Linked DNA regions of Prochlorococcus marinus str. MIT 0918. The protein of the gene in region 1 interacts with the protein of each later gene in a pairwise test. Links are inferred from orthologs where the notes say so. Each region holds a gene or a part of one and is shown in the gene's direction. Other genes may lie near its edges.

Region 1 (6,267 bases):
TTTCATCGATATATATGATTCCTCTTTGGGCGAGATTAATATCCATATCAGACTTTTGAAGGAGTCTTAAAAGAATATTTTCTACATCTTCACCTACATAGCCAGCTTCGGTCAGTGTAGTAGCGTCTGCAACGGCAAATGGTACATCAAGTAGTTCCGCAAGGGTTTGTGCTAATAAAGTTTTTCCACTACCAGTTGGCCCTATTAGAAGGATATTTGATTTATGGAGTTTAGTTGTTGAAAGGTCTGTTTCCTCTTTGTCATTACCTGTCCAGGCTAGACGTTTGTAGTGGTTGTAAACAGCGACCGAAAGAATTTTTTTGGCATCCTCTTGTCCTACTACTTGCTTGTCTAAGAATTCTTTAATTTCTATAGGTTTTGGAATAGATGAAAGTGTAGGAGCTGGTGTTGATGGAATTGGAGAATTGCTGGGAATCTTCTCATTGCCTACTGGTTTTGATTTTCCAGGATTTTCTAATAGCTCTTCATCTAAAATTTCATTGCATAAATCGATACATTCATCACATATATAAACTCCTGGTCCAGCAATTAACTTGCGCACTTGTTCTTGTGATTTGCCACAAAATGAACATTTAAGATGGGCTTCGAATTTTGCCATCGTTTCTGAAAGGGTTCCAGGATTGGTTGTTGGATCTGATTAAGAATGATCAGCTCTTATCTATAGGATCGTCATGAATTGATGATTAGTCAGCTTTCCGTAACGATTCCTATTTAGTTGAGACTGGTAATAACTTTATCTATCAGGCCGTATTCAACCGCTTCTTGGGGAGAAAGGAAGTGGTCTCTATCAGTATCTTCAGAAATTCTTTCGACAGATTTGCCAGTATGCCTTGCTAACAAAGTATTTAAAGTGTCCTTAAGAAAAAGAATTTCTTTTGCTTGAATTTCAATTTCAACAGCCTGACCTTGAGCGCCTCCTAAGGGCTGGTGAATCATGATTCTTGAATTAGGTAATGCAAGTCTTTTCCCTTTACTTCCTCCTGTTAATAGGAAAGCTCCCATACTTGCAGCTAAGCCATAGCAAATGGTAACTACATCAGGAGTTACTTGCTGCATAGTGTCATAGATAGCCAGACCTGCAGTTACTGATCCCCCAGGAGAATTGATATATAGCTGAATATCTTTTTCAGGGTCTTCAGCTTCAAGAAACAGCATTTGCGCAACTAATGCATCTGCTACTTGATCATTTACGTCAGTTCCAAGAAAGATAATTCTTTCACGAAGAAGCCTTGAATAGATATCAAATGCTCTATCTCCTCGCCCTGATTGTTCAATGACTGTTGGCAGAACTCCTGGGCCTGAACTGGGTCGGTCGCTTTTCCATATGTTTTGAATAGGATGTGCGCAGTGTGTGTTAATCACCTTGATGGTTCCAGGCTGTTATTTAAATAATCCTATAATTAGATTTTATGATTCGCTTTAATCTTTAGTTGTTTTCCCATTGTTTGTGTTTGTTTTTTGAGATTTTTTTGGTGTTTTCTTTTCTGTTGACTTTTTCTCTGACTTGGTTGATTTATTTTTTGGTTTTTTTTCAATAATCGTATTGTGTTTTTCTAGCCATTTAAATAATTTCTCTTGAAGTAGATCATCAGCAACAATGGTACGTAATTTGTCTTGGTCAATATTTGATTGAGATGCAAGTTCTTTTTTTATTTCTTCTAATTTATTTTCAAGCTCTTGAGGCTCTACTTCAATATTTTCAGCATCAGCTAACGCATTCAGTGCAAAACTATTCCTTAAATTGGCTTCAGCTTCAGGTCTGGAAGATTCCATAAGAGAATTAACAACTTCTTGAGTAAATGTTGATTTAACATCAATACCTTGATCAGCAAAATTTCTAGCTGTTTTTTCAATTAAATTTCTTACTTCTTGATCAATTAACGATTTTGGTAGTTCAACTTCTAATTGTTCCACTAAGCTATTTAATATTGATTCCTGACGTTTTTTTTGATTTAAGTTTTCATTATCTTTTTTCAGACGTTCTGTAAGATCATTTCTTAGCTCTAACATGGTTTCTTTATCACCTGCTTGTTTTGCAAAAGCATCATTCAGATCTGGTAGTTCACGAGTTTTTAGATCTTTTAATTCAATATCAAATTTGGCTTTTCTTCCCTTCGCTTTTTCATCTTGATATTCCTTTGGGAAGATGCATTCTAAACTTTTTTTATCATTGATTTTCATGCCATAAATTCCTTCTATAAACCCAGGGATCATTTTCCCTTCTTCTAATTCGATCTCCATAGCCTCTCCACTCCCTCCTTCTATTTCACTGCCATCATCGACAAAAGTACCTTTAAAACTCACTACAGCAATATCTCCATGACTTGCAGCTCTGTTATCAATTGGAACAACAGTTGCTAATTGTTTTCTTGATTGTTCTATAAGCTCATCAACTTTGTTGGTGTTGAATTTAATTGGTTCTACTTCTGCAGTTAAACCTTTAGTAGTTTTTAATTTCGGTGTAGGTGAGATATCTGTTTCTAAGGTAATAGACAATGCTTTTTCAGGATTAAAGTTTTCTAAGACTTTGTCAAATCCATTAGCTAGTTCTGGATCACAGAGTGGTTTAATTGATTCTTCGTCTAGAGCTTGTTTCCATACTTTTTCTAAAAGTTTTTCCAATGCTGACGCTTGGATTCTCATAGCACCAACTTGTTGAAGAATAACTGCCTTTGGTACTTTTCCTTTGCGGAAACCTGGTATATTGGCTGATCTACATAATGTGGATAGTGCCTCTTCGTAGCTTGCTTTGCATTGTTTCGCAGGAACCTCAAGTTCAATTGCTAAACGACTATTAGGGAGGGGTTTGGTTTTTATTTTTAATTGAGAATTACTCATTGGTTAGATAAAAATCTTGGCTCATTGGCCTATTACACTAAATAAGAGTAAGGCCATCTATCCAAAGCTATTTGTCTTTTATCTATTTTTGGACATTTTTTCTAAATTAGATAGATCTCATTCTTTCTAAACTATTTTGTTTTTCTAGTTTGACTTTTCAAAAACCTTTTTTTGATCGACCTTTGACTGTTGCTGTTCTTGGATCCACAGGAGCAGTAGGAATTGAAATATTGAAAATTCTTGAAGAACGGTCTTTTCCTCTTAAAGAATTGCGTTTATTGGCTTCGAAAAGATCTGCTGGTCAAACTCAAATATGGAAAGGCACTGAGTTAAGAGTTGAAGAGGTTTCACGAAATAAATTTGAAAATGTTGATTTGGTATTAGCTTCTGCTGGTGGATCTGTATCTCGTAAATGGAGAACAGAGATTAATTCATTAGGAGCTCTTATAATTGATAATTCCAATGCATTCAGGATGGATGTTGATGTTCCCTTAGTTGTTCCAGAAGTTAACCCTAATGACGCCTTTTCTCATAAAGGTTTAATTGCAAATCCAAATTGCACTACGATTTTATTATCTTTGGTTTTAGCCCCATTAGCCTCAAAATTACCCATAAAAAGAGTGGTAGTTTCAACTTACCAGTCAGCCAGTGGGGCAGGGACTAGAGCTATGGATGAGTTGAAAAGATTAAGTCAAGATGTGTTAGATGGAAAAGATGCTATTAGTCAAGTCTTACCCTATTCACTTGCGTTTAATCTTTTCCTACATAATTCACCTCTTCAGTCAAATAATTATTGTGAAGAAGAGATGAAAATGATTAATGAAACTAGAAAGATTATGAGTCAGCCTAATCTTTCTCTAACTGCAACTTGTGTAAGAGTCCCTGTCTTAAGAGCTCATTCTGAATCAGTTAACATTGAATTTACAGAGCCTTTTCCGTTGCAAGATGCACGAGAAATTCTGAAAGACTCTGCTGGAGTTGAATTGTTAGAAGATATCGGTTCAAATAGATTCCCTATGCCAATTGACGTGACAGGTAAAGATGCTATTGCTGTAGGAAGGATTCGCCAAGATTTGAGTAATCCTAACGCTTTAGAGTTGTGGCTTTGTGGTGATCAAATTCGCAAAGGTGCTGCATTAAATGCGATCCAAATTGCTGAACTTTTCATACGAAAATGATAAACACTTCCTGTGATCCAGCTTTTGTTCCGTTTGGACGCTTGTTAACAGCAATGGTGACTCCATTTGATCAAGATGGTTCTGTTGACTTTGATTTAGCAGCTCGACTTGCTTCGTTTTTAGTAGATCAAGGGTCAGATGGACTTGTTGTTTGTGGAACTACAGGTGAGTCCCCCACACTTAGTTGGGAGGAACAATATCAATTACTGGAAACTGTCAAAAATGCTGTTGGTGAAGATATTAAAGTTCTTGCTGGTACTGGCAGTAACAGCACTTCAGAAGCTATTGAAGCAACAGTAAAAGCTGCTGACGCTGGCGCTGATGGTGCTTTAGTAGTTGTTCCTTATTACAATAAACCGCCCCAAGAAGGCCTTGAAGCGCATTTCAGGGACATTGCTCATGCAGCTTCAGATTTGCCTTTGATGTTGTACAACATACCTAGTAGAACTGGTTGTTCACTAGCTCCTTCTACAGTAGAAAGATTGCTTGATTGTGAGAATATTATTAGTTTTAAAGCTGCTAGCGGCAATATCAATGAAGTTACTGATTTAAGGATCCTATGTGGTTCGAAATTAGCTATTTACAGTGGGGATGATGCTCTTCTCCTGCCAATGTTATCTGTGGGTGCTGTAGGAGTAGTAAGTGTGGCTAGTCATATTGTTGGTCAAAGTATAAAAATGATAATTGAGGCATATCTCACAGGACAATGTAGTCTTGCTATTGAGCATCACGAACAATTACAACCTCTTTTTAAAGCTTTATTTGCTAAAACAAATCCTATCCCTGTTAAAGCAGCCCTTGAATTAATTGGATGGCCTGTTGGCGCTCCTCGAAGTCCTTTAACTCCTTTAAATAATCAAATGAAACAAGAACTTATGACAATCATTTCAGCCTTGCGTTCAACCTAAAAAGTTGTTTTAGCAATTGGCTTTTTTGAGAGCCTGATCTCATTAACCAATCCAGTTTGTTTTTTTACATAGTTTTCCAATGACGATGAGTTCTACAAATCCTTCAAGGAGCATTTCGCAACAATCCAATATTCAGAAACCAACCTTGAAAGTAATTCCATTAGGTGGTCTTCATGAAATTGGAAAGAATACATGTGTTTTTGAATTTGGTGATGAGCTAATGCTTGTTGACGCAGGTTTAGCTTTTCCTAGTGACGGGATGCATGGAGTCAATGTTGTAATGCCTGATACGAGTTATTTACGTGAAAATCAGCACCGAATTCGAGGAATGATTGTTACTCATGGACATGAAGATCATATTGGTGGAATTTCACATCACCTTAAGCATTTCAACATCCCAGTCATTTATGGCCCTCGCTTAGCGATGTCAATGCTTCAGGGGAAAATGGAAGAAGCTGGTGTATCGGACAGGACAACTATTCATACGGTTGGACCTAGAGATGTGGTCAAAGTAGGTCAATCTTTTTCAGTTGAGTTTATTCGAAATACTCACTCTATGGCTGATAGCTTTTCTTTAGCAATTCAAACCCCAGTTGGAACAATAATTTTTACTGGAGATTTTAAATTTGATCATACTCCTGTTGATGGAGAACATTTTGATCTCTCACGTCTTGCTCATTATGGGAAAGAAGGAGTGTTATGTCTTTTTAGTGACTCTACGAATGCTGAAGTTCCTGGATGGTGCCCTTCAGAACGCACTGTATTTCCTGCTTTAGAACGACATATTTCAGATGCACAGGGAAGAGTAATTATTACAACATTTGCAAGTTCCATTCATCGTGTAGCAATGATTTTGGAGCTTGCCCTTAAACATGGTCGTAAGGTTGGCTTGCTAGGTAGATCGATGTTGAATGTCATAGCCAAAGCAAGAGAAATTGGATATATGAAGGCTCCTGATGAGTTATTTGTTCCAATAAAACAAATTCGAGATATGCCAGATCGAGAGACATTGCTTTTAATGACAGGTAGTCAAGGCGAGCCATTAGCGGCTTTAAGTCGAATTTCGCGAGGAGAGCATCAACATGTCCAAGTGAAAACTACTGATACAATTATCTTTTCAGCTAGTCCTATCCCAGGGAATACAATCTCAGTTGTAAACACAATTGATCGCTTAATGAAGCTTGGTGCAAATGTAGTTTATGGAAAAGGGGAAGGAATTCATGTTTCTGGTCATGGTTTTCAAGAAGATCAGAAATTAATGCTGGCTTTAACTAAGCCAAAATATTTTGTTCCAGTTCATGGAGAACACCGCATGCTCATTT
Region 2 (6,340 bases), 180 kb from region 1 along the record:
AAAAGAATTAGCAATAGAACTAGAAAGCAAAGGTTATGAAGAATTTGAAAATAATAGGACCGAATAATGAAAACCAACATGTTTGAAATATGGCTGGACACCCTGCCTGATAATGATGGTTATTTAAAACAAATACAAGATCAAGCTAAAGATTTACTCAAAAAACATGGACTACCAAAGAAAAAACTTGAAGGGTGGAGATTAACCAATAGAGAAAATCTTAAAGAGCTATTTAATGTGCCTTTAAACCCTCAAGGTCAGTTCATTGAAATTAAATTAGATTCACAAGAGATCTCAAATAAGTTAGATCAAAAGCCCCAAAATATTGAACAGTTAGAACCACTAGAAATTAAGCAAATCTTATACAATAAGAAATCTCTAATAGAAAATTCAGACCATGATTTTCTCAAGAATATCAATGAAGCTACGGCAAATAATATAATTGGACTAAAGATAAAGAAAGGTACAAAGTCATCATTGGAAGTAATAATCAAAGATTCGCAAGAATTATTAAGTTCATCAAGAATAATATTAATAATCGAAGAAGGAGCTTCCATTGATATTACAGAACATTTAGAAGGAGAGAAAGGATCTTCTCATAGTCACTTAATAGAAATTTTTGTTGAAAAAAATGCAAAAGTTAATCATAGGGTAATTGCTATTGGCAAAAGCTTATCAAAATTACTAGCAACAATATCAGTTGAGCAAAATGAAAAAAGTAGTTATAAATTAACTTGTTTTCAAGAAGGTTGGCAATTAAGTCGCATAGAAGAACATATAATTCAAATTAAAGGTAATGCAAAAAGTGATATTAAAGGATTACAACTTGCCAATAATAGTGAACAACTATCTACTTATTCATTTATTAAATTTAATGGTCCTAATGGGTCTGTTAATCAAACACAAAAGGCTATTTCAAGTGACAGGGCACACTCTATTTTTCATGGATTAATTGACGTTCCTGAAATAGCACAGAAAACAGAAGCATCACAATTAAGTAAAAATCTTTTACTATCCTCAACAGCTAAAATTGACACTAGTCCTCAATTGAAAATCATTGCTGATGATGTGCAATGTAGTCATGGTGCAACAGTTAGCCAATTAGAACAAGAAGAACTTTTTTATTTACAAAGTAGAGGTATTAAATGTAATGAAGCACAGGAACTACTAATTACAGGTTTCTGCGAAGAAATCATCAAAGATCTTCCTTTTAAAATTGAAAGATTTTCTTTTCTAGATAATAATTTATAGCAATACAATTAACATGAATCAAAAAAATAATTTAGCAGAAATAACCAGAAAAGATTTTGCTCTTTTTTCAGATATCAATAATCTACAGACAAATTTAATTTATTTAGATCATGCCGCAACCAGTCAAAAGCCAAAACAAGTAATTGATAAATTAATACATTATTACCAATATGAAAATGCAAATGTTCATCGAGGAGCACATCAATTAAGTGCTAAAGCTACTGAAGCTTTTGAAGAAGCTAGGCAAATAACATCTGACTTCATTCAAGCAAAATCCAATAGAGAAATTATTTTCACACGTAATGCAACAGAAGCTATAAATCTAGTAGCAAACTCTTGGGGAAGCTCACAACTAAAAGAAGGCGATGAAATCTTAATTACTTTAATGGAACACCATAGCAATATTGTTCCATGGCAAATTCTTGCAGAAAAGAAAAAGTGCAAACTTAGTTATATAGGACTAACAGATACTGGAGAGCTAGATATTAATGATTTACGTCTTAAAATCAATGAAAAAACTCGTCTGGTAAGTTTACTTCATATAAGTAATACACTAGGAACCTGTAATCCTATTCAAACAATTACTGAAATTGCTCACAGTGCAGGAGCATTAGTATTACTTGATGCATGTCAAAGTCTCGCACATAAAGAAATAAATATCAATGAATTAAATATAGATTTTTTAGCTGGATCTTCCCATAAAATTTGTGGCCCAACTGGTTGTGGTTTCTTGTGGGCGCGAGAAGAAATATTAGAAATAATGCCACCTTTCCTAGGTGGTGGAGAAATGATCCAAGATGTTTCCCTTTATAAAAGCAACTGGGCAGACTTACCATTTAAATTTGAAGCAGGGACACCGGCGATTGGAGAAGCAATTGCAATGGGCGAAGCTATTAAGTATCTTCAAAACATAGGTTTAAAGAATATTAGTGCTTATGAAAAAGAACTAACTGAATATCTTTTTAACAAGTTGGAAAAAATCGAGGGTATTAAAATTTTAGGTCCATCACCAATTCAACAAGAAAATAGAGGCTCATTAGTAACTTTTTCTATAGATGGTATACATTCAAATGATTTATCTGAGTTGCTAGATCTTAATAATATTTGTATTAGAAGTGGACACCACTGTTGCCAACCTCTGCATAAATATTATGGTTTAAATTCATCTGCTCGTGCTAGTCTTAGCTTTACAACAACGAAAAAAGAAATAGATTTATTTTCTAAAGAACTTGTTAATTCGATTTCATTGTTAAGAAAACATTCTTAAATTCCTAAATGATTAACAAAGAATTTTTCAGTAAGAGTTAGAACCTTAATATTACTAGATGCTTCTTTAAAACCATGTCCTTCGTTTGGAAAAGTATGAAGTTCAACAGGAACACTTTTTCTTTTTAGCTTAAGAGAAAAATTAGTTATCTGATCTAATTGAATAACCTTATCTTCTAAACCATGGAAGATAATAACTGGACTATTAATTTGATCAATATTATTAATTGGAGAACGACTTTTGTATTCCTTATTATTGACTGAAAAAGTACCTAATAAATAATCTAAATAATTCTCCTCAAAGCGATGGGTTGATTTTTGCATGGCTAATAAATCACTAACAGGGTATTTACATGAAGCTGCTTTGAAAATAGGGAACAAGGATAAACAACTTAAAGCTGTAAAACCTCCTGCGCTAGAACCTTCAATCGCAATATATTCTTTATCTACTTTACCTAAACGTATGAGTTCCATCGTTGCTAAATAACAATCAAAAACATCTGTTCTACCCCATTCTGCTTTTAGACGATCACGATAACATCTCCCAAATCCAGTGGATCCTCCATAATTTACATCTAAAACTGACCAGCCTCTAGAAGTCCAAAATTGAATAGATAAATTTAACCCTCTAGAGGCCATTGCTGTGGGACCACTATGAATTTTAAGTAATAGCGGTTTCTTTTCAGAAATCTCTCGAGATGGTGGATAAAACCAAGCATGAGTCAATTTTGAGTTATAACCTTTAAACCAAATAGATTCTCCTACACTAATTTGATTATCCACTAAAGCTATAGGTCTACTTTTTAATTGATGATTCCAATTCTTATTAGTTAAATCAACTTCCAAAATAATCGGTTCTTGGAAAGAATTACTAGCAACCATAACTCCCCTACCTTGATTAACATCCAAATATGCAAGATCATCAAAAGGTAAATTAATTTTTTCAACAGTTCCGTTTGGCTGCATAAAATTAAGATTCCATTGAGATTCCTTACAACTTAAAGCTAAAATTAGACCATCAGAACAAGATATTGTCGACATTCCTGCAACCCATTGAGGCATAGCAGTTTCAGCTTTTACATCCCAAGTCTTTTTGTATTTCTCAATTAATTCATTAATAATATCTACCTTTAATAACTTTAGATTCCACCATCCATTACTATCATCAGAGACTAATAAATGATAATTATCCAACCAAATTGGTTGAAAAACTGATAAGGGATTTGAAGATGAACTTTTAATCAATGATTTGATTAAATTAAAATCTCCTGACTTTGATAAAGAAGCTGCCATCAGATCACTTTGATCCCAAGGCATAAAAGGTTCTTTCCACTCCACCCATGCTAATTGCATGTTGTCAGGACTTAACTTTGGATATCCTAAAAATCCCAATGCTTCATATATAATTCTTGGATTCTGAAATTCTTTTTCCAAAGATAAAGTCACTAAATAATCTCTTCCTTCTCTTTCCATCAACCCTAACCAAAGCATCCTTTTTAGATCAATTAAACCATCTCCAAAGAATGATTGATCTTTTTTTGAAATACATAATGGCTCATTAATCGGAATTAATTGAGAGTCATTAAATGGAGAGATATCATTAATTCCTTCCCATATTTGTGACCATAAACACCCAGTAGAATCTTCTACCCAAACTAAAAGCAACCTATCTAAATAACAGGCAGCTGCCAAAGCACCACCACCATAGCCATGAACTCGACTTCTTATATTCCAAGGAGAAGGTGTTAACTCTTGCGGGGTAACGCCAAGTTGACCCCAAGGTCTTGCGAGAACTGTTGTTCGACCTGAGTCATTAGTTCTTTGCTCTTGCCAAACTACCCATTTACCTAAAATTTTAGGTTCTTTAGGCTTTGGAGAACAACTAACCACACTTGCAGCATTTAATGGATGATTGTGAATTATTTCACTGTTAGAAACTTGTTTATCTCTGAATGTCATACGAAAATTTTCTAATAGTTCCTAAAATAGGTAAAATAAATCATCTTGAAATCAATCCTCCTTGGCTAGAAGTTTTACACAACTTGCTATTAATGCTGAAAAGAAGAGGACTTCTCTTGCTATATCAAAGAAGCCAATAGATAAACCTGAACTGCAAATCCACACTCTTGGAAATTCTGCCCTTCGGCAAAATGCTCAGCGAATTAGCAAAGTAGACTCAAGCGTTAGAGAATTGGTAAAAAAAATGCTACATAGCATGTATTCTGCCAAAGGTATTGGGCTTGCTGCACCTCAAATAGGAATTCAACAGCAATTATTAGTTATTGATTTAGACATTGAAGACTCAACTTCTCCTCCAATGGTATTCATTAATCCTGAAATAACCGATTTTAGCGCATCAATAGATACTTATGAGGAAGGTTGTTTAAGTATTCCAGGAGTATATTTAAATGTTATTAGGCCTTCATCAATAAAAGTGAATTACAGGGATGAAATGGGGCGGCCAAAAAAACTAAATACGGACGGCCTATTATCAAGATGTATTCAACATGAAATGGACCATTTAAACGGTGTACTTTTTGTTGATAGAGTTACTAATAGTCAAGACCTTAAACAAGAACTGAAAGAAAATGGATTTAATGAAAAAGATGTTTTAGCAATAACATAAAATAAACTAGTTTGAATGATTTAAATGGCTATTAATAATTTCATAATGAAAATTTTTAATAATTAAAATTAACAAATATGGTTCTTAATTACAAAGTTAATTAATCACTATTCACGTTAGAATCTTAGAAAGAAAAGCAACATTCAATTATGACCCAAGAAACAGTTTTCAGCCAAATTATCAAAGGAGAAATACCTTGTGATGAGGTTTATAGCGATGAACAATGCCTAGCATTTCGCGATATTCAACCACAAGCACCTGTTCATATACTAATTATCCCTAGAAAGCCTCTAAAGAGTATTAAGGATGCAGAAGTGGAAGACAAAGAAATGCTTGGTCATTTACTGCTAGTTTCTGCACAAATAGCTCAACAAGAAGGTTTAAAAGATTGGCGAACAATTATTAATACAGGTTCTGAAGCTGGTCAAACCGTCTTTCACTTGCATATACATGTAATTGGAGGAAGAAAATTAACTTGGCCTCCTGGATAATTCTAGCGTTACAAAATAAACTAATGATCAGAGAATTTGATGAGAATTTGAAGCTTTTTCAGATTAATCTGGCTATTAACAATATAATTGGATCTATTGTATTTTTGCATAAATAAAAGCTTATGGTATTGCTATGAATGAAAAAACTATTGCTAATAATAAAAGGTTTCAAGATCAGCTAACAAGTTTAAGAAAATTAGCTCAGCCTTTTTTTCTACCACTTGAACAAAGCAGTGGATGGAATTTTATATGGCTTCTAATTTCATTACTATTTTGTGTGGGTGGCCTAGTACTGTTTTTTTTAACTACTTTAATACAAATCTTTGAAAGACTACAACCCATTCTGTTAGAAAAATATTTTGGAGGAGTCGTTGGAACAGTTGAATTTATATGGGAAAGTTGGTGGGGGGTTTTCTTTATAGGGATCTTTCTTATTGGAAGCTTAAATTTTTTCAACTTTAGACATCAATTAAGAAATAAAAGATGGGTTCATTGGGTTCTATTAGGTGTAATTGTATTAATGCTTTTAGCTGTAAATGGAATAAATGCTGGTATTGGTTTTATAGCTAGAGATTTAACAAATGCTTTAGTAGAAAAACAAGAGACAGGATTTTATAGAATTTTAGGAATCTATGCTTGTTGCTTTGCTATAGCATTACCCATTCGGGTCTCTCAAATATTTTTTACTTATAAACTTGGCATTATT

What was found.
Region 2: the proteins of O5636_RS06445 (region 1) and def interact in binary tests that used the Escherichia coli proteins (3 or more experiments, as listed by UniProt). The link is inferred for Prochlorococcus marinus str. MIT 0918 from one-to-one orthologs.

What each region holds. Positions count from the first base shown.
Region 1 is NZ_CP114780.1:1,165,799-1,172,065, reverse strand. The notes cover bases 2,229-5,022. They hold O5636_RS06445 (aspartate-semialdehyde dehydrogenase), read left to right. Parts: upstream 2,229-3,008; coding sequence 3,009-4,037; downstream 4,038-5,022. Other genes in these bases: dapA (4-hydroxy-tetrahydrodipicolinate synthase), read left to right, coding at 4,037-4,945; tig (trigger factor), read right to left, coding at 2,229-2,859. Also shown: ATP-dependent protease ATP-binding subunit ClpX, read right to left, coding at 1-619; ATP-dependent Clp endopeptidase proteolytic subunit ClpP, read right to left, coding at 733-1,383; more of tig, read right to left, coding at 1,441-2,228; O5636_RS06435 (ribonuclease J), read left to right, coding at 5,025-6,267.
Region 2 is NZ_CP114780.1:1,346,519-1,352,858, reverse strand. Bases 3,474-6,340 are described here. They hold def (peptide deformylase), read left to right. Parts: upstream 3,474-4,537; coding sequence 4,538-5,143; downstream 5,144-6,340. Other genes in these bases: O5636_RS07270 (ABC transporter ATP-binding protein/permease), read left to right, coding at 5,768-6,340; O5636_RS07275 (histidine triad nucleotide-binding protein), read left to right, coding at 5,293-5,634; O5636_RS07285 (alpha/beta hydrolase family protein), read right to left, coding at 3,474-4,476. Outside these bases: Fe-S cluster assembly ATPase SufC, read left to right, coding at 1-67; Fe-S cluster assembly protein SufD, read left to right, coding at 67-1,251; O5636_RS07290 (SufS family cysteine desulfurase), read left to right, coding at 1,265-2,518; more of O5636_RS07285, read right to left, coding at 2,515-3,473. UniProt on the Escherichia coli protein: Removes the formyl group from the N-terminal Met of newly synthesized proteins. Requires at least a dipeptide for an efficient rate of reaction. N-terminal L-methionine is a prerequisite for activity but the enzyme has broad specificity at other positions.